Thiorhodovibrio frisius: one gene and its partner. The protein of the gene in region 1 binds, or shares a complex with, the protein of each later gene. Links are inferred from orthologs where the notes say so. Each region holds a gene or a part of one and is shown in the gene's direction. Other genes may lie near its edges. The genes, in order: Thiofri_RS08685 and accD.

Evidence for each region.
Region 2: the proteins of Thiofri_RS08685 (region 1) and accD are in contact, whole or in part, in a solved structure (PDB 8UXZ), measured with the Escherichia coli proteins. The link is inferred for Thiorhodovibrio frisius from one-to-one orthologs.

The regions. Positions count from the first base shown.
Region 1 is NZ_CP121471.1:1,861,351-1,870,372, forward strand. Bases 2,749-5,536 are described here. They hold Thiofri_RS08685 (acetyl-CoA carboxylase carboxyltransferase subunit alpha), read left to right. Parts: upstream 2,749-3,558; coding sequence 3,559-4,515; downstream 4,516-5,536. Other genes in these bases: ppc (phosphoenolpyruvate carboxylase), read right to left, coding at 2,749-3,324; tilS (tRNA lysidine(34) synthetase TilS), read left to right, coding at 4,478-5,536. Outside these bases: Thiofri_RS08675 (phosphoglycerate mutase), read left to right, coding at 1-565; more of ppc, read right to left, coding at 562-2,748; more of tilS, read left to right, coding at 5,537-5,974; trxA (thioredoxin), read right to left, coding at 5,968-6,831; thioredoxin TrxC, read left to right, coding at 6,940-7,374; Thiofri_RS08705 (hypothetical protein), read right to left, coding at 7,387-7,839; Thiofri_RS08710 (amylosucrase), read right to left, coding at 7,928-9,022. UniProt on the Escherichia coli protein: Component of the acetyl coenzyme A carboxylase (ACC) complex. First, biotin carboxylase catalyzes the carboxylation of biotin on its carrier protein (BCCP) and then the CO(2) group is transferred by the carboxyltransferase to acetyl-CoA to form malonyl-CoA.
Region 2 is NZ_CP121471.1:2,523,379-2,532,453, forward strand. The notes cover bases 6,235-9,075. They hold accD (acetyl-CoA carboxylase, carboxyltransferase subunit beta), read left to right. Parts: upstream 6,235-7,145; coding sequence 7,146-8,006; downstream 8,007-9,075. Other genes in these bases: trpA (tryptophan synthase subunit alpha), read left to right, coding at 6,235-6,964; folC (bifunctional tetrahydrofolate synthase/dihydrofolate synthase), read left to right, coding at 8,050-9,075. Also shown: Thiofri_RS11720 (FimV/HubP family polar landmark protein), read left to right, coding at 1-3,265; tRNA pseudouridine(38-40) synthase TruA, read left to right, coding at 3,266-4,105; Thiofri_RS11730 (phosphoribosylanthranilate isomerase), read left to right, coding at 4,262-4,891; trpB (tryptophan synthase subunit beta), read left to right, coding at 4,920-6,125; more of trpA, read left to right, coding at 6,122-6,234.

The DNA.
Region 1 (9,022 bases):
GAATGCGCTGATGAACGAGGCGCAAATGCTGATGTATCAGTCGCCGGTTAATCAAGCGCGCGCCGAGGCCAGGCGGGCCGCGATCAATGGACTCTGGCTGTCGGGGGCAGGGGAGTTTGCGTCGCTTGAGCTGGCGCCGGATCTCGAGCTGGTCATTGGCAATGATCCGTTGGTGCTGGGGCTGGCGCGTGCTGGCGGGGTGCCAACGGCAAGCTTGACTGACAGCGGGTTGCCGGAACTGATGGCGAACACCCCATCCGGGCGGGTGTTGCTCGTCGACATGGAACTCGGTGATGCCCTGCGGCGGGGCGATCTGCCTGGTTGGGAAGCGGCTTTGCAGCAACTTGACCGGGGGCTTGCGCCCCTTGTGGCCTGGGTGCTGGATGGGCCTGGGCACCGCAGGGGCCAGCGGTTTTCAGTGCATTTGCACGACGGCAGTGGCGCAACATGGATACGGCCATCCGGGTGGACAGGGCACTTAAGCCACTGGCTCGGCAGGCATCTTGGTTGGCGTCGTTCAGGCGGCCTGGCGGCAGCGCGTGCCGCCGTGCACCGACGGCACTAACCGGTGTTGCGCATTCCGGCCGCAATAGCGTTGATGGAGCGCAGCAGCGGGTCGAGCCAATGCTCGCGTTCTTCCTGGGTGTCTTCGCCGCGATAGCGCTCAAGCAGGGCGATCTGCACATGGTTGAGCGGGTCGAGGTAGGCGTTGCGGCGATAGAGGGAGGTTTGTAGATCGGGCGTTTCTTCCATCAACTCGTGCAGGCCGGCGATGTTCAGCACCTGTGTCAGGGTGCGCTGATATTCTTCTTGAATGCGGGCGAAAATTTCCTCCGCAGCCGGCTGGTCCTGGGCCAGGCGCAGATATTCATGGGCGATGTGCATCTCGGCCTTGAAGAGCGACATCTGGGTGTTGCTCAGCATGGCGCGGAAGAAGGGCCATTCGTGATACATCTTTTGCAGCTTGGCCAGGCGTTCCAAGTCCGCGCCACGCCAGCGCTCAATGGCTGAGCCGATGCCGTACCAGGCGGGCAGGGTGTGACGAGATTGCGCCCAGCCGAACACCCAGGGGATGGCACGGATGGATTTCAGCGAGCGATCCGCCTTTTTGCGATGCGATGGTCGCGAACCGATGTTTAACAGCGCGATGGCATCGAGTGGGGTAACCTCATAGAAATAATCCAGAAATGCGGGTGTGCCGGCGACCAGCTCACGGTAGACGGACTCGCCCTGGGCGGCGATCTCGGCCATGATGCCAAGATAATCCTTGCGTACCTCGGGGATGGGCTCGACCAGGCAGCGGCTGGCTTTGATCAGGCCGCTGATGCCGACCGTCAGCTCATAGAGTGCGGTTTCTGGGTTGGCATAGCGGTAGGACAGCACCTCGCCCTGTTCGGTGAATTTGATTTGCCCATGCACAGTGTCGGATGGCTGGGACAGGATCGCCTCGTGCGTCGGGCCGCCACCGCGGCCGATGGTGCCGCCGCGTCCGTGGAACAGCCGGCACATGATGCCGCGTTCATCGGCAAGGTGAATGATTTTCTCCTGTGCCTCATAGAGCTTCCAGGCTGAGGACAGAATGCCGCCGTCCTTACAGGAGTCTGAGTAGCCGAGCATGACCTCCTGCAGATTGCCGGAGGCCTTGAGCAGGGCGGCGTAGGTTGGATCATCAAAGAGGGTGCCCATCACCCGATCAATGCGCTCGAGGTCGTCGATGGTCTCAAACAGCGGTGCGATCAGCAGATCACAGAACCAGCCAGCGGGCGTCTTGCCAGCCAGACCGGCCAGGCGCCCGAGCAGCATGACCTCCATCACATGGCTCGCGCTGTGGGTCATGGAGATCACATAGGCGCCGAAGGTGTCGCGGCCGACCTCAGCACGCATGCGCGCGACCACTTCAAACACCTCAAGTGTCTCGCGCGTCTCAGCGGTGAGGGTGCCCTTGTCGATGATAAAGGGATGTGGGTGGGCGATGGCCTCGCCGAGTGCAATGAGTTTTTGCTCTTCGCTGAAAGCCTCGTAAAGAGGGGCGCCCGGCTGGCGGGCGAAGAGCTCGATCACCGCTTCGGTATGTCGGTTCGACTCCTGGCGGATGTCGAGCTGCATCAGGTGAAAGCCGAAGGTCTCCACCAGGCGGATCAGGTCTTTTAACCGTCCCTCGGCGGCATTGGCATCGCCCTGGCTGATTAAGGAGTCGCGAATCAGGTGAAGATCGTTCAGGAAGGTCCGAGCATCGGCGTAGCCCTCGGGCAGGTCGGTCTCCTCGCCATGAATGCGCGCGCGCACCCGTTTGAGATCTGCCTCCAGCCGATGGCCGACGATGACCAGCTTGCGTCGATAGGGCTCATGCACATAACGACGCTGGCTCTGGCTCATGGTGTCGAGCCAGTAGTCTTCGTCATCGTCCAGGCTGTCAAGAAAGCGGGGCGAAGGTTCGCTCAGGGCGCTGGAATGGCTCAGGCGCCGGCTTAGGTCTGTGACGCGGGCGATGTATTCGGTCAGGGCCATTTCGCAGTGCATGCGCACGGCGAGTTCGGTGGTTTCCGGGCGCACGAAGGGGTTGCCATCACGGTCGCCGCCAATCCAGGAGCCAAAGCGCATGAAACTCGGCACCCGTACCTGGCAGTCGGCACCGTAAACACGGCGGGCAGCGCGCTCAAGATTGCGGTAGACCTGGGGCACAATGCCAAAGAGCGACTCGCGGAAGAAATACAGCCCCTGGCGCACCTCGTCCGTCACCTTGGGCTTGTGAACCCGTACGTCGTCGGTCTTCCACAGAATTTGGATTTCGTTCAGAATCTGCCCGAGCAGATCCTGTTGTTCTTCCTGATTGAGCTTTTGGCGATGCAGATCGAGTGCGAGCAGGAAAATCCGCCGCTGGATCTCAAGCGTGGTGCGGCGTTTGGCCTCGGTCGGGTGAGCGGTGAAGACCGGAATGTAGGCCAGATGTTCAAGCAAGCTTTGCAACTGCCCGGGGGTGACGCCGTCCTCGGCAAACTGGCGCAGACTGTGGTCGAATGATCCCGGCCAAAGTCGGCCGCCGGCACTCACCAGGGAGCGGCGTTGCTGATAGCCATTGACCTCCTCGGCGATGTTGAGCAGGCTGAAGTAAATGGTATAGGCGCGGATGACCTCAGAGAGCGTCTGCGGGTCGAGCCCGTCGATGCGCTTCATCAGCTTGCCGCGCAGCTTGGGGTCGTCTTCTGCCCGTAAGGCCAGAAAACCTTCGCGCAGGCGCTCGACGATCACCAATACCCGCTTGCGGCTGTGCTCGCGCAGCACCTCGCCGAGCAGGCTGGCGAAGAGTTCGATGTCGCGGTCCACGCCGGTGACGGACTCCGTCGGCGCTTGTAGCGTTGTCTCCGGTGTCGCTGTGAGTTCAGGCAGCGTCAAGGCGATGCTCCATTCGGTTTGAACCTCTGTGGATGAGTGAGCGCATACTACCCCGGCCATGACGTGGTGACAAAAACCTGCGTGCCTGGCAGGCCAGTTATTCGCAGACGAATATTCATCGGGGGCTGTCGGAAGCGCCCCGGTTTCGATTAGAATTGGCGCCCTATGGACCTTAACTTCCTCGAATTCGAACAACCGGTCGCCGAGCTTGCTGCCAAGATCGAAGAGCTACGCCACGTCGGTGATGATAATGAAATCAACATCGCCGAGGAGATCGAGCATCTCGAGACCAAAAAGCGCGAGCTGACCGAACAGATTTTTGCCTCGCTGACGCCCTGGCAGATCTCCCAACTCTCGCGCCATCCGCTGCGGCCTTATTTGCTCGATTATGCCAATCGCATCTTCGAGGACTTCGAGGAGTTGCATGGCGACCGCACCTTTGCCGATGACAAAGCCATCGTCGGCGGTCTGGCGCGCCTCAATGGGCGCCCGGTGATGCTGATTGGCCATCAGAAAGGCCGCGATACCAAAGAAAAAATCGCCCGCAACTTCGGCATGCCACGACCCGAGGGCTACCGCAAGGCACTGCGGCTGATGCACATGGCCCAGCGCTTTGGCCTGCCCATTCTCACCTTTATCGACACCCCGGGCGCCTACCCCGGCGTGGGTGCCGAGGAACGCGGCCAGAGTGAGGCCATCGCGCGTAATCTGCAGGAAATGGCGGCACTCTCGGTGCCCATTGTCGCCACCGTCACCGGTGAGGGTGGTTCGGGTGGGGCTTTGGCCATCGGCGTGGCCGACCGCCTGCTGATGCTGCAATTTAGCACCTACTCGGTCATCTCCCCTGAGGGCTGCGCCTCCATCCTGTGGAAAAGCGCCGAAAAAGCCCAGCTCGCGGCCGAGGCCATGGCCATTACCTCCGATAAGCTCAATGACCTGGGGCTGATCGACGAGGTGGTGCCCGAGCCGCTTGGTGGAGCCCATCGCGACACTGAGACCATGATCGCCACCCTCAAGGCCACGCTGATCGCCGCGCTCGAGGAACTCGACGCGCTCGATGTCGGCCAACTTCAGGCCCTGCGCTATGAACGCCTGCGCGGGTTCGGGCGCTTTAAAGCCTGAGACTCCCCCCTGGCCGGATGCCGGTATCGATGCTGAAATCGATCCCGCCATTGATGCAGCCGGGCCATTGCAGGATGCGCTGCGGCTGAGCCTGGCGCAGCACAGCGCCGCACGGGTATGGATTGCATTCAGCGGTGGGCGCGACTCCAGGGCGTTGCTGCATGCTGCCGTTCAGCTGGTGAATTCATTGCCGCAGGCCCTGCGTCCGCAGCTCGGCGCTGTGCATATTGATCACGGCATTCACCCCAATTCTGCCGACTGGGCCGAGCACTGTCGTGCCTGCTGTGCTGCGCTGGCGGTGCCGATTCGGGTGCAGACAGTCGCTGCGGCGCCACAGCCTGGTCAGAGTCCGGAAGAAGCCGCGCGCGAGGCGCGTTGGGCGGTCTGGCAGCAACTGCTCGCGCCCGGCGAGCAGTTGTGGATTGCACAGCACCAGGATGATCAGGCCGAGACCCTGCTGCTTGCGCTGTTGCGCGGGGCTGGCGTCAAAGGGCTGGCGGCTATTCCTCGCAATCGCGTCCTGGGTGCGGGGCAGGCTGTGCGTCCCTGGCTCCATTGCACCGGGGCGCAAATCGCCGCCTATGCGAGCGCCCATGGGCTCGAATGGATTGAAGACCCGAGCAACCAGAACACAGCCCTTGATCGCAACTATCTGCGCCAGCGCATCTTGCCGCTGCTGCGTGAGCGTTGGCCGGCGGCCTCCGCGACCCTGGCGCGCGCTGCTGCCCATTGCGGCGAAGCTGCCAAACTTCTCGAGACCGCCGGCGCCGACTGGTTAGCTAACGCGGCAGGCAGCGCGCCGGAAAGGCTCTCAGTGAGTGGGTTGCTGTCGATGCCGCGTGATCGCCGTCATGCGGTGTTGCGCCATTGGTTGGCGCAGCGGGGATTTCGCATGCCCAATCACCGCCGACTCGAGCAGATTAGCCAAAGTCTGCTGGCTGCCCGCGCCGATGCCAGTCCGCTCGTGGCCTGGTCTGGCTGCGAGCTGCGGCGTTATCGCGATGATCTCTTCGCGCTGGAGCCCTTGCCACCGGCACCGGTGGCCAGCATGGACTGGCCTGCCGGTCAGCCCTTGCATTTGGGTGGACGTCTGGGCGAACTGAGCCGGCCGGCGTCCCATGCTGCGTCCATGCTGGACGCAGGCGCTCTCCAGGTGCGCTTTGGCCTGACTGGTCTGCGATGCCGGCCGCGACCCGATGGCCCGAACCGTCATCTCAAGGCGTTGTTTCAGCAGCAGGGGGTGCCGGCCTGGCTGCGACCCTATGTGCCTCTGGTCTTTGCCGGCGAGCAGCTTGTGGCCGTGGCTGGGGTCGCGCTCTGTGATGGCCGCTTGACGGCGTTGTGCTGGCGGCATGCGCTTGGGGTAACTGCCGGGCTGACAGAAATCCTCGGCGATGCCGAAAGCTTGGCGCCAGAAGCAGAGATGTCGCTACCGGGCGCTGGATCAGGGACTCAGTAAAGCAGTCGCGAGAGCCGACCGCGTGTCTTGGTGACCAACGGATGGTCGTGACCGAGGAGTTCGAAGCCCATCAGAATGGCCTTGCGCGCGGCATCCTCGCCATAGCTGCGGTCCTTCTGCATCAGGGTGAGCAGGTGATCGAAGGCGGCTTCCTGGTTATCGCTCATAAAATACCGCGCGGCGAGTTGATATCTGGCCTCGCTGTTGTTCTCGTCGGCGGCGAGCTGTTTTTCGAGGCTGGTGATATCGGGTGCGCCGGTCAGCGCGCGGCTAAACAACTGGCGCGCATGCAGGGCTTTGACCTCCGGGGTGTCGACTAACTCGACGGGGGTGTGCTCGAGCGCGGCTTCCAACGCAGTCAGATCGCCACGGGCCGCTAGCAACTCGGCGCGCGGGACAAAGAGCTGCTGCTCGCCGACGCCGAGCTGTTCGGCCTCGGCCAGCTTGGCCTCGGCGGCGTCAAATTCGTCTTTGACCATGAGCGCGCGCGCAGTGGCGATGAGCTTGTCGCCTTCGTTCGGGAGGTGGCGTTCGAGGAATTCACGCACTTGTCCCTCGGGCAAGGCGCCCATGAATTGGTCAATCGCGCGCCCATCTTTGAACAACTGTACCGTTGGCAGGCTGCGGATGCCAAACTGCATGGCCAGTGCTTGTTCAGCCTCGGTATCGACCTTGGCCAGCAGAAACTTGCCGCCATATTCATCCGCCAGCTTGGCCAGCATGGGCATGAGCTGCCGGCAGGGTGCGCACCAGTCGGCCCAGAAGTCGACCAGCACCGGACGCTGGAGGGAACCATCAAGAACCACCGATTGGAAGGTTTCAGCGGTGACCGTGACAACATGAGGAGAGTCAGCCATGGGAGTCTTTCTCAAATCCGTGCGGAAGTTGCAAACAACATTGCCAGAAGCCCCGAAGTTTGGTCATCCTTGGCCGGAGAATCAAGTCAGGTCGAACAGGAGTCTAAGATGTCCGATGCAATCCATTTGGTTTGTCCCCACTGCGACGCGATCAACCGCGTGCCTGCCAGCCGGCCACTGGTCGAGGCCAAGTGCGGAAAATGCCACGATACGCTCTTCACAGGCCGCCCGCTGGAGCTGACCGAGAAAACCTTTGATCGCCATGCCTCGCGCAGCGGCGTTCCGCTGGTGGTGGATTTCTGGGCACCCTGGTGTGGTCCGTGCAAAATGATGGCGCCGGCCTTTGCTCAGGCGGCGCAGCGACTGGAGCCCCAAGCGCGTCTGGCCAAGGTGAACACAGAAAAGGATCAGCGCCTGGCCATGCGCTTTGGCATCCGCAGTATTCCCACCATGATTGTGTTCCGCCAAGGTCGTGAACTGGCGCGGACCTCGGGCGCGATGGACGCGAGTGGGCTGGAGCGTTGGATCAAGGGGGCGCTTTGAGGTCTCGATGCGTCAGTGCTTGTATCCCGAGCGATCAAAAGCGGGAATGGCGCCGGCGGGCATTTCAACGCCATGGCCGGTAAAGCGGGCAAAAATCACCATTGAGGGGTCTGCCTGGCTGGGTAACCCGGCGACGCCCATGTCGAGTTCGCGCAAATAAGCCAGTATGGCCATGTTTTTGCCTATGCGACATGTTCCGTGCGCGAATTTGTATTTTTTGTTCATTTGCAACACCTGCGCCTCGGCCTTGTCCTTCTCGTTGCCGCCAGCGTTGGCGTGTATGCTCTCGGCGACAGCCAGCAAAACGGCGATCACATTGTCGTTGTTGAGCGGCTGACAGCCATCCATGAAGCTGTCATCGGTCGCGATCTCGTCGAGAAAGTAATTGAGCGAGTCGGAGAAACTTTCCGCGTTAACAAGAAGGTTTTGGAAATGCTCGACTTTCTTTTTGATTGTCAGGCCCATGTCGTGTCCTTTCTGTTGCCGGATTCATCGCCGGGCTGACTGCGCATCACCAGGGATTCATTCTCCGGGATGGTTGGGCCTTTGCGCGTTAAGCATGGCGTGCCAGCACCAAGATCTGGTAGGGCTCCAGTACCAGTTCCTGGGTAGCGATCAGCGTGCGCCCGGAGTAGAGGTCGACCATGGTCTTGCGCATGCCCATCTGGCGCAGCCGGCGTGCTTCGAGCGCCTGTTCGCGCTCGCTGAAATTAGCCAGCACAAAGACTACCGAGTGCTCATTGCTGCGGGTAAAGCCAAATACATGTCGACTGCCGGTATCGAGCATTTCGGTGTCCGGTCGTGCGAAGGCCTGGTTCTGGCCGCGCAGTTGCAGCAAGCGCAGCAGGCCCTGATAGACCCTCCCCGGCACGGTCTCGGGATCGCGACGTTGCTCGGCGCGTTCCCAGTCGAATATCCCGCGATGCAGCCAGCGCGAGTCGCCGACTTTTTCCGGATCCTGATCATAGTCGTGGTCGTTCAGGGTGGCGATTTCGTCGCCTAAGTAAACGAGTGGAATGCCGCCGATGGTGATGATGATGCCGTGAATCAGCAGAATGCGGCGGATGGCTAGCTCCAGCTCGGCCTCATCGCCAATGGCCAACGCATGTTCAACGCCGGTTAGCGAGGCGCAGGTGCCTGAGACGCGTGCGTCTCCGGTGACTGGGTCTTCCTGAAAGGGCGCGCCGCGGGCGAAGCTGCCCTGAAACCTTCCTGTGTAGAAGTCGGTCAGAAAGCGCCGGTGCGGTCCGGGGTTGAAATCGCAGGCCGTGACATCTTCATCAGCGAAGGCCCAGCCGATGTCATCATGGCAGCGGACGTAATTGACCCAGGCACAGCCGGGCGGAATAGTGAAGCGATGGCCCATGGCGCGCTGCAGTACGCGCACGTCGCGGGTGGCCAGCGCGTCCCACAGCAAGGCCATGAGTTGCGGATTGTAGGACAGCGCGCACTCGTCCTTGCTGACGTAGGTGCGCACCTCGTCGGGGTGGACGATGGCCTCGGACTTGAACACCATGGCCGGGGCGGCAATGCTGACCAAGGCATTAAATGCCTGAATGATCCAGTGCGCTTCGGGCAGGTTCTGGGAGTTGGTGCCCAAGCGTTTCCAGATAAATGCCACGGCATCAAGGCGCAGAATCTCTACGCC
Region 2 (9,075 bases), 670 kb from region 1 along the record:
AGAGTTTGCCACAGCCGAACAGGTAAAAAAAAAACCTGATTCTTCCGGTTTAGCGGCTGAAGAAGCCAATCAGGAGGCGGATCAACAGTCCGAGGCATCTGCTGATGCCAGCACTGAGACCACCGCTGAGGGCACGGAGCAGGCATCGGCCACCGAGGACTCCGAGCCAGAAGAAACCACGCCAGAAGAAACCACACCAGAAGATCAGGCTCCAGAAGAGCAGACCGGGTCAACCGACCTAGCGGCAGCTTCTCCGGATGCCGAAGCCACGACGCCTTCTGATGAAGCATCTTCTGAGGAAGCCGACGCTCGCACCGCATCCCAAGCTCCCGAGACAATGGCGACAGGCGAATCCGCAGCGGATTCCGAGCCTGAAGTCCCAGGTGAATCTCCAGTCGCATCCCAAACCGCGCCCGCTGGTGAAGCGAGCACCGATGGGGCGGAACCTGCTGAAACGCCGCAAGCGCTCGCCCAGGCAGACACCCAGGATTCCACAGATGCTGATGCGACTGGGGATATAGCGCCCAAGGAGACAGAATCAGCTCAAGCTGAGTCCGCGATTGCGGATAGCTCGAACCAGGACGCGCTCGCCCCGGATGAGGCTGAGCCACAGGGCGAAGATGCCGGCGCAACCGAATTGATCGCGGACGCTGATGCCCAGCCAGCGACCGTTCCAGCTGATGGAACCCCGACCGACGCCACGCAAAGCCCGCCTCAAAATCCCGAAGAAGCTGCCATGCAGCAGCGCATTAATGAGCTTGAGGCGCAGCTCAGCAAGCTTGGCACCATGCTTGAAGAACAGGCTACTGGGACACCACCCGAGTCGCAAGCATCCTCCCAAGGTATGAATTCCGTGTTGCTCTGGTCACTGGCCGGAGCAGGTGGCGCCCTGTTGGTGACCTTGCTGGCTTTTGCTGGCGTCAAGCTGGTCTCCGGGCGTGGCAAGACGCAGGCGAAAGCCGAAATGGAGGTTGAGCCGCAAGCGAGTGAAGGGGATGAGTTGGAGGAGATCGAGGTCGACTCGTCCGAGATCGAACAGTTGGCCGTTTCCGAGCCGGCGCAGCCCTCGGCATCGCCTGCCGAGAACGCGCCCGTGGCGCCTGAATCTGATCCAGAGTCTGATCCTGCATCTAATCAGGAACAGCCAGCTCCAACGATTGAAACGCCGGTTGCCGAAGCCTCACGACCCGAGGCGCCCGCGCCAGTCGCGTCGATCCCTGCCCCGACACCGATTCCGAAACCGGTTTCCAAACCGACCCCGGAACCAATCCAACAACCAATTCCGGAACCAATCAAAACCGCGAAAGCGCCTGCTGCCGCGCCGGCTCCAACACCTGAACCGGCACCGAAGCCTATACCGGAGCCAGCACCAACACCGGCTCCGGCTGCTGAAGCTCCACCGGTAGTTTCCGAGCCCCCGCCAGTGGCTGCCGCAGAACCTCCATCGCAGGCCTCTGTAGCTGAGCCGGAAGCGGCTGAACCGCCCGCCCCGACACCCCGTGAGCAACCGGTCGCAGCCGAGCCACCCCTGAGCATGTCAGTCGACTCAGGCGCGCTCAGCGAGGCCGAAAAGAAAGCACTCGACAAGGCCGACAGCTACATCTCCTATGGCCGCCACCGCGACGCTCAGGCTGCCTTGATGACTGCGCTTGGAAAGCTGCCTGATTCCGAGGCGTTGCAGCTCAAACTCGCCGAGGCCTATGCCAGCGGTGGTAATGCCGACGACTTTGCCAAGCTACAGCAACGGATGGTCGCGCGCGGCGTTCCCGAGCGTCATCCGCAAATTTGGGAGCGCATCCTGGCAATGGTCGGCTCTGCGGGGGCTGCCGCGACGGCAGCGGCAGCAGCCGCGACTCCAGCCCAGCCGGCGCCGGTGCCCGAATCCAAACAGGCATCCAAACAGGCATCTGCTCAGCCACCAGCAGCAGCCCCCGAGCCCACACCGGAACCCATGCCTGCGCCCGAGACGGCGGATCCCAATGGCCCACCGGAACTCGATTCGTTCCGGCTGAATTTCAATGATCTCAGCGAAGAGGATCTGCAGCTTGCCTTCCCTGAGGTAGCTGGCGGCAACAAGACAGCACCGACCGGGGGGGCATCACCGGAACGCCAGGCTCGCCTGGATCAGGTGGAGATCGTGCCGGGTGGTCCGGATGCCGACGTCTCGCTTCCACTACAGGATCTCGATCAGCAACTCGGAGACGCTGGCCTGGATCCCTATGGGTCGGACAATAACCCCTTTGCCGATCTGGATGGGTTCGAGCAGGACGAGGATCTCACTCTCCCCGAGGAGGGAGTTGCGCCTGGAGACGATGCGGCCGAAAGCAATGATCTGCCTTCGCTGGACCTGCCGGAATTTAATGCCAATGCGCCAGCCTCCGAGACCTTGACCCCGCTCGAGCGTGCGACCGAAGCGGCCAAGGCCAGCCGAGGTGTTGACCCATTCGAGGAACTGGTAGCCAACGAGCTTGGCGGCGAGATGCCTGAGATACTCGAGCCACCGACTGACACGGCGGGAGAGGTCGAGAGTGCGCTCGATGGTCTACCCGATCTGGATCTGTCGCCAGCGGACGAGCCCGCCGCCGGGACAAGCCCAGCCGATGACAATGAGTTGCAGATTCTGGACCTACCCGCTGAGTCGCCCGCATCTGGCGGCGATCTGGCCGCCGATATCGAAAAGTTTCTTTCTGGCACGGAATCCGTTGCGGCAGAGCAACAGCCTAAAGCTGCCGCGACGCCTGAGGCGGAAACCAGCGAGGATCTGGATCTGTCATCCGAAGCGGGTTTTCACACTCAGATGGTTCCATCTTCCGCCGCGCCCGGGCAAATGCCATCATCGGATATTCCGGATCTCGACATCGGGTTGGATGATCTGGACTCGTTGCACTCCGCTGTCCCCGACAGCGCAGCGCCGCAAGCGTCGGCGACTCCGCCGGAGGATACGGGCACCACTGCTTCGGCATCGGCTGGCGGATCCACTGCCGATGAGCCAAGCCTGCGCGAGTCTTCCAGTGATGACTCCCCCATGTTTGGTGATGAGTCCTTAATGGCGCCAGACAGCGGCGCCAGCGATGTTCTGTCGTCGCAGTGGCGCATGGATTCGGCCATGTGGGACGAGGTCGCCACCAAAATGGACCTGGCCTTCGCCTACGTTGAAATGGAAGACACCGAAGCCGCGCGCGCCATTCTCGAAGAGGTGATTCGCGAGGGTAACGACGAGCAGCGGACCGAGGCGCAGGGGCTGCTCAAGAAGCTCGATGGCTGAATGGGCGACACCGAGGCCCAAAGCTACCGCATCGCGCTTGGTATTGAGTACGACGGGAGCTGCTTCAGCGGTTGGCAGATGCAGCATCACGCACCCACGGTGCAGCAAGAGGTGCAGGCCGCTGCCAGCCGAGTGGCCGACCATCCGGTGGTGCTGCACTGTGCCGGGCGCACCGATGCCGGGGTCCATGCCCTCGCGCAGGTGGTCCATTTTGACACCCAAGCGTCGCGTACCGAGCGCTCTTGGGTGCTCGGCATTAACGCCAACCTGCCGCCCGAGATTGCCATACGCTGGGCGCGCGCCATGCCGGCGGACTTTCATGCCCGCTTCAGCGCCCGCGAGCGCCATTACCGCTACTTGATTCTCAATCGCCCAACGCGGCCGGCCTTGCTAGCCCGACGGGCGGTTTGGACGCACCGGCCGCTTGACCTTGAGCCGATGCGCGAGGCGGGCAGGGCGCTGGTCGGCACCCACGACTTCTCAAGCTTTCGCGCCCTGGGCTGTCAGGCCAAAAGCCCGGTGCGCACCCTGTATTATCTGGAACTCAGCCGCCAAGGGGATTTGATTGAACTCGCCGTGGGGGCCGACGGCTTTCTGCACCACATGGTGCGCAATATCGCCGGGGTGCTGATGGCAATTGGTCGCGGAGATGCGCCAGTCGAGTGGACAGAGCAGCTCCTGGCTGAGCGGGATCGCACGCGCGGCGGTGTCACGGCACCACCGCAAGGGCTCTACTTGAGCGCGGTCGATTATCCCGAGCATTACCAGCTGCCAAGCGCAAGCGGCGCATCGCTCCTAACGCTCATGGTCCCGACCGCCCCGGAGAATGCGTTGGTTTGATTCACCGAAATTTGAGTCCTCTGGTTAGGCTTCTCCGCTGCGCCTGCCTTTGATTACAATAGCGCGTTTGGCTGCTCGCAGCCGGTTGCGCAATCAGGCGGTTGACCAACACCGATCAGACCCCCAAACAAAAGGGCACTCAGGACGCCTAGGATGATGCGAACCAGAGTCAAACTATGCGGACTAACGCGCGTCCAGGACATAGAGGCGGCAGTCACCCATGGCGCCGACGCCATCGGCCTGGTCTTTTATGACAAAAGCCCGCGTGCGGTGACTGTCGAACAGGCGCGCGCGCTTGCCGCTGCAGTGCCGGCGTTCGTGACCCTGGTCGGGCTCTTCGTCAATGCCGAGCCGAGCCTGGTGCGCGCGGTGCTCGCCCAGGTTCCGCTGGGCGCTTTGCAGTTTCATGGAACTGAGCCGCCAGAGCTCTGCCAGGCGTTCGAGCGTCCCTGGATCAAAGCCATTGCGGTGCGTGAGGGCCTTGATCTGGCGCAGGCCGCGAAAGATTACCAGGGTGCCGCCTCGCTGCTGCTCGACACCTACGACCCTAAGCGCGCTGGCGGCACCGGGCGCTGTTTCGATTGGGAATTGGTGCCAGAATGGCTGGCACGGCGCAGCATTCTGGCCGGCGGCTTGTCAGCTGACAATGTCGCCGCCGCCATCTCCCAAGTGCGGCCCCACGCGGTGGATGTCAGCGGCGGCATTGAGCAGGGCAAGGGCCTTAAAGACAGTGAAAAAATTTCAGCATTCATGCAAGAGGTAGCGAATGGCGACCAGTCTCGCTGAGGCCAACAGCCCGACCAATAGCCCCCAAATGCCCGCTGGCGCCTATGCGCTGCCGGATGCGCAGGGGCATTTCGGCATTTATGGTGGCATCTATGTGCCAGAAACCCTGATGCATCCGCTCGAGGAACTTCGCGCAGCCTACGAACGCTATCTGCGCGACCCGGACTTTCTAGCCGAGCTCGATGCCGATCTGCGCGACTATGTCGGGCGGCCCTCGGCGCTCTATCTGGCCGAGCGCTGGTCACGGAGACTCGGCGGGGCGCAAATTTTTCTCAAGCGTGAGGACCTCAACCACACAGGCGCGCACAAGGTGAACAACACGGTCGGCCAGGCGCTGCTCGCGCGACGCATGGGCAAGACCCGTATCATTGCCGAGACCGGCGCCGGTCAGCATGGCGTGGCCACCGCCACAGTGGCCGCGCGCCTGGGGCTGGAGTGCATTGTCTATATGGGCGAGGTCGATGTCGCCCGCCAGGAGGCCAATGTCTATCGCATGCGCCTGCTCGGTGCCGAGGTGGTGTCGGTCAAATCCGGCTCACGCACGCTCAAAGACGCCCTCAATGAGGCTATGCGCGACTGGGTGACCAATGTCGATGACACCTTTTACATCATCGGTACAGTCGCCGGCCCGCACCCTTATCCGGCCATGGTGCGCGACTTCCAAGCCGTGATTGGCCGCGAGACGCGTGCGCAGATGCTTGAGCGCACCGGCCGCCTGCCCGATGCGCTGGTCGCCTGTGTCGGCGGCGGTTCCAACGCCATGGGGCTCTTTTATCCCTTCATCGAGGATGCCGAGGTTCAATTACATGGCGTCGAGGCGGGTGGCGATGGCCTGACCACCGGTCGCCATGCCGCGCCCCTGTGCGCCGGGCGCTCCGGTGTGCTGCACGGTAACCGCACCTATCTGATGGAAGACGACAACGGCCAGATTCGCGAGACCCATTCCATCTCGGCCGGGCTCGACTACCCAGGCGTCGGCCCCGAGCATGCCTGGTTGAAAGACAGCGGGCGCGCGCATTACTCCGCCGTCACCGACTCCCAGGCGCTGGCCGCCTTTCATGACCTGACCCGCACCGAGGGCATCATCCCGGCGCTCGAGACCAGCCATGCGCTGGCCCATACCGCTGAACTGGCCCCGCGCATGCGCAAGGATCAAAGCATCGTGGTCAATCTCTCCGGCCGCGGAGACAAGGACATGCACACAGTCGCTCAGCTCGACGGGATTTCGCTATGACCCAGGCAGTTGATCGCCCAGTCAGTCGCCCAGCCAATCGAATCGCGGCCCGTTTTGCCGCCTGTCGCGAACAGGGCCGCACGGCGCTGATCCCCTTCATCACCGGCGGCGATCCGACAGCGGACATGACAGTGCCGCTGATGCATCGGCTGGTCGCCAGTGGCGCCGATCTGATCGAACTGGGCGTGCCGTTTTCCGACCCCATTGCCGACGGGCCAGTCATCCAGCGCGCCACCGAGCGCGCCCTGGCCCAGGGCATGAGTTTGGGCGGGCTGCTGGAGCTGGTGCGCACCTTCCGGGCAGAAGACCAGGACACCCCGGTGGTGCTCATGGGCTATTTGAATCCCATCGAGGTGATGGGTTATGCCGACTTTGCCGCCCAAGCGGCAGATGCCGGGGTTGATGGCGTACTCATCGTCGATGTGCCGCCAGAAGAGGGCCATGATCTGGTCGATGCGCTCAAATCCCAGGGGCTGGATCTGGTTTATTTGCTTGCACCCACCTCGGACGCCGGGCGAATCGAGCGAATCGGAGCGATTGCCTCGGGATTCGTCTACTATGTCTCGGTCAAGGGTGTGACGGGCGCCGGAAATCTCGACCTGGACGCGGTGACTGATAAACTGGCCCTGATTCGCTCCCGCATCGACTTGCCAGTGGGCGTCGGCTTCGGTATCAAGGATGCTGCAACAGCCGCGAAGGTCGCTGGCATTGCCGATGCCGTCATCGTTGGCAGCGCCATTGTCGGCAGGATCGAGGCCCTGGTCGAACGGCCCGCCGAGATCCCTGACGCCGTGGGAGACTTCGTTGACAGTCTGCGCCAGGCCATCGACAAAGCCTGAGGTGATTTCCGAGGAGAAATGCCCTGGTGGTCAGCTTTTACTGTGAATCACGGGGATTCGTTATCCGGGGCAGTCGGGACTATGAACATAAGAAGCGAATTGATTCGCCGAGCGAATCAGACGGACCCGGGTCCGAAACATTTTTAACGCAAAAACAAAACATGACCAACAGGATACAAGCGTGAGCTGGTTCGAAAAACTGGTCCCTAGCCGGATTAAAATCGAGGCAAGCAATAAGCGCACGGTGCCCGAGGGGCTTTGGGCCAAGTGCCCCGGTTGCAGTGCCGTGCTCTACCGTGCCGAGCTTGAGCGCAATCTCGAGGTCTGCCCCAAGTGCGGGCATCACAATCGCATCAGTGCCCGGCGGCGCATCGACGTCTTTCTGGATCCCGACGCGCGCGAGGAAATCGGTGAAGATCTCGAATCCACCGATCCGCTCAAGTTCAAGGACCTGAAAAAATACCGCGACCGCCTGTCCCAGGCGCAAAAGCAGACCAGCGAGAAAGAAGCCATGGTGGTGATGCGCGGTCGACTCAAGCGCATGGCCTGCGTGACGGCGGCGTTTGAGTTCCGCTTTATGGGCGGCTCCATGGGGTCGGTGGTCGGGGAGCGCTTCGTGCGCGGGGTCGAGGCTGCGATTGAAGACAATGCCGCCCTAGTATGCTTTTCCGCTAGCGGCGGGGCGCGCATGCAGGAGTCGCTCTTCTCGCTGTTTCAGATGGCCAAGACCAGTGCCGCACTCGGGCGCTTGCGCGAGCGCAAATTGCCCTTTGTCTCGGTGATGACCGATCCGACCATGGGCGGAGTTTCGGCCAGTCTGGCCATGCTCGGCGACATCAACCTGGCCGAGCCACGGGCGCTGATCGGCTTCGCTGGCCCGCGGGTGATCGAACAAACCGTGCGGGAGACATTGCCCGAGGGCTTCCAGCAGAGCGAGTTTCTGCTCGAACATGGCGCGCTCGATGCCATTATTGATCGCCGCGAACACCGCGACCGCATCGGCAGTATGATTGCCATGCTGATGCGCCGTCCGCGACCCTGAGCGCGACGCGCCCAAGCCTTGGAGCCCAAGCCGGTCGCTGCCCATGCGCTGGAACACCCTGACTGAATGGCTCGCCTGGCAGGAGGGGCTGCATCCCAAGCGCATTGATCTGCGTCTGGAACGCTTGCAGTCCGTGTGGCAAGCACTTGGCCCGCCGGCACTGCATGGACCAGTGATTACCGTCGGCGGCACCAACGGCAAGGGCTCCACTGTCACTTACATCGACGCTTGCAGCCGCGCCGCAGGCCTCAGAACCGGCCTTTATACCTCCCCCCATCTGCTGCGCTACAACGAGCGGGTGCGTATTGACGGCGAGGAAGCCACCGACCAGGCACTGTGCCAGGCCTTTGATCGCATCGACCAGGCGCGCGGGGAGATTTCGCTGACGTATTTTGAGTTTGGCACCTTAGCTGCGCTTGAGTTGTTCAGCCGCGCTCAGGTTGAGCTGATCTTGTTGGAGGTCGGGCTTGGCGGGCGGCTCGATGCGGTCAATCTGCTCGATGCCGACATCGCCATCGTCACCAGCATTGGCCGCGACCACATGGCCTGGCTGGGCGAGGACCCAAATCAAATCGCTTTTGAGAAAGCGGGCATTTTCCGCCCCGGCCGTCCGGCCATCATCGGCAGTCGCGAGCCGCCACCGCGTCTGCGCGGGCAGGCCGAGGCCATCGCTGCCCAGGTCCACCAACTCGGGTGGGAGTTCGATTGGGAACTGGCGGGCACTGAGGGCGAGCAGCAGACATGGCACTGGCGACACGTCGATGGGGCAGAACTGTTGAATTTGCCGCTGCCGGCGCTGACAGGGCAGGTGCAGCTCGACAATGCATCCGCTGCGCTCTGTGCGCTCCGTCTGCTTGCGCTGGAGCAGCGAGTAGCCTGGCCGATGGGGGATGCTCACCTGCGTGCCGGGCTGAGCGCGGCCAGACTGCCAGGGCGCTTTCAGCGCATCCCGGGCGCACTCAGCTGGATTTTTGATGTCGCCCATAATCAGGACGCCGCGCGCGTGCTGGCAGAGAATCTTCGCGAGCTTGAGATCGCGGGGCATGTCCATCTGGTCTTCGCCGTGTTT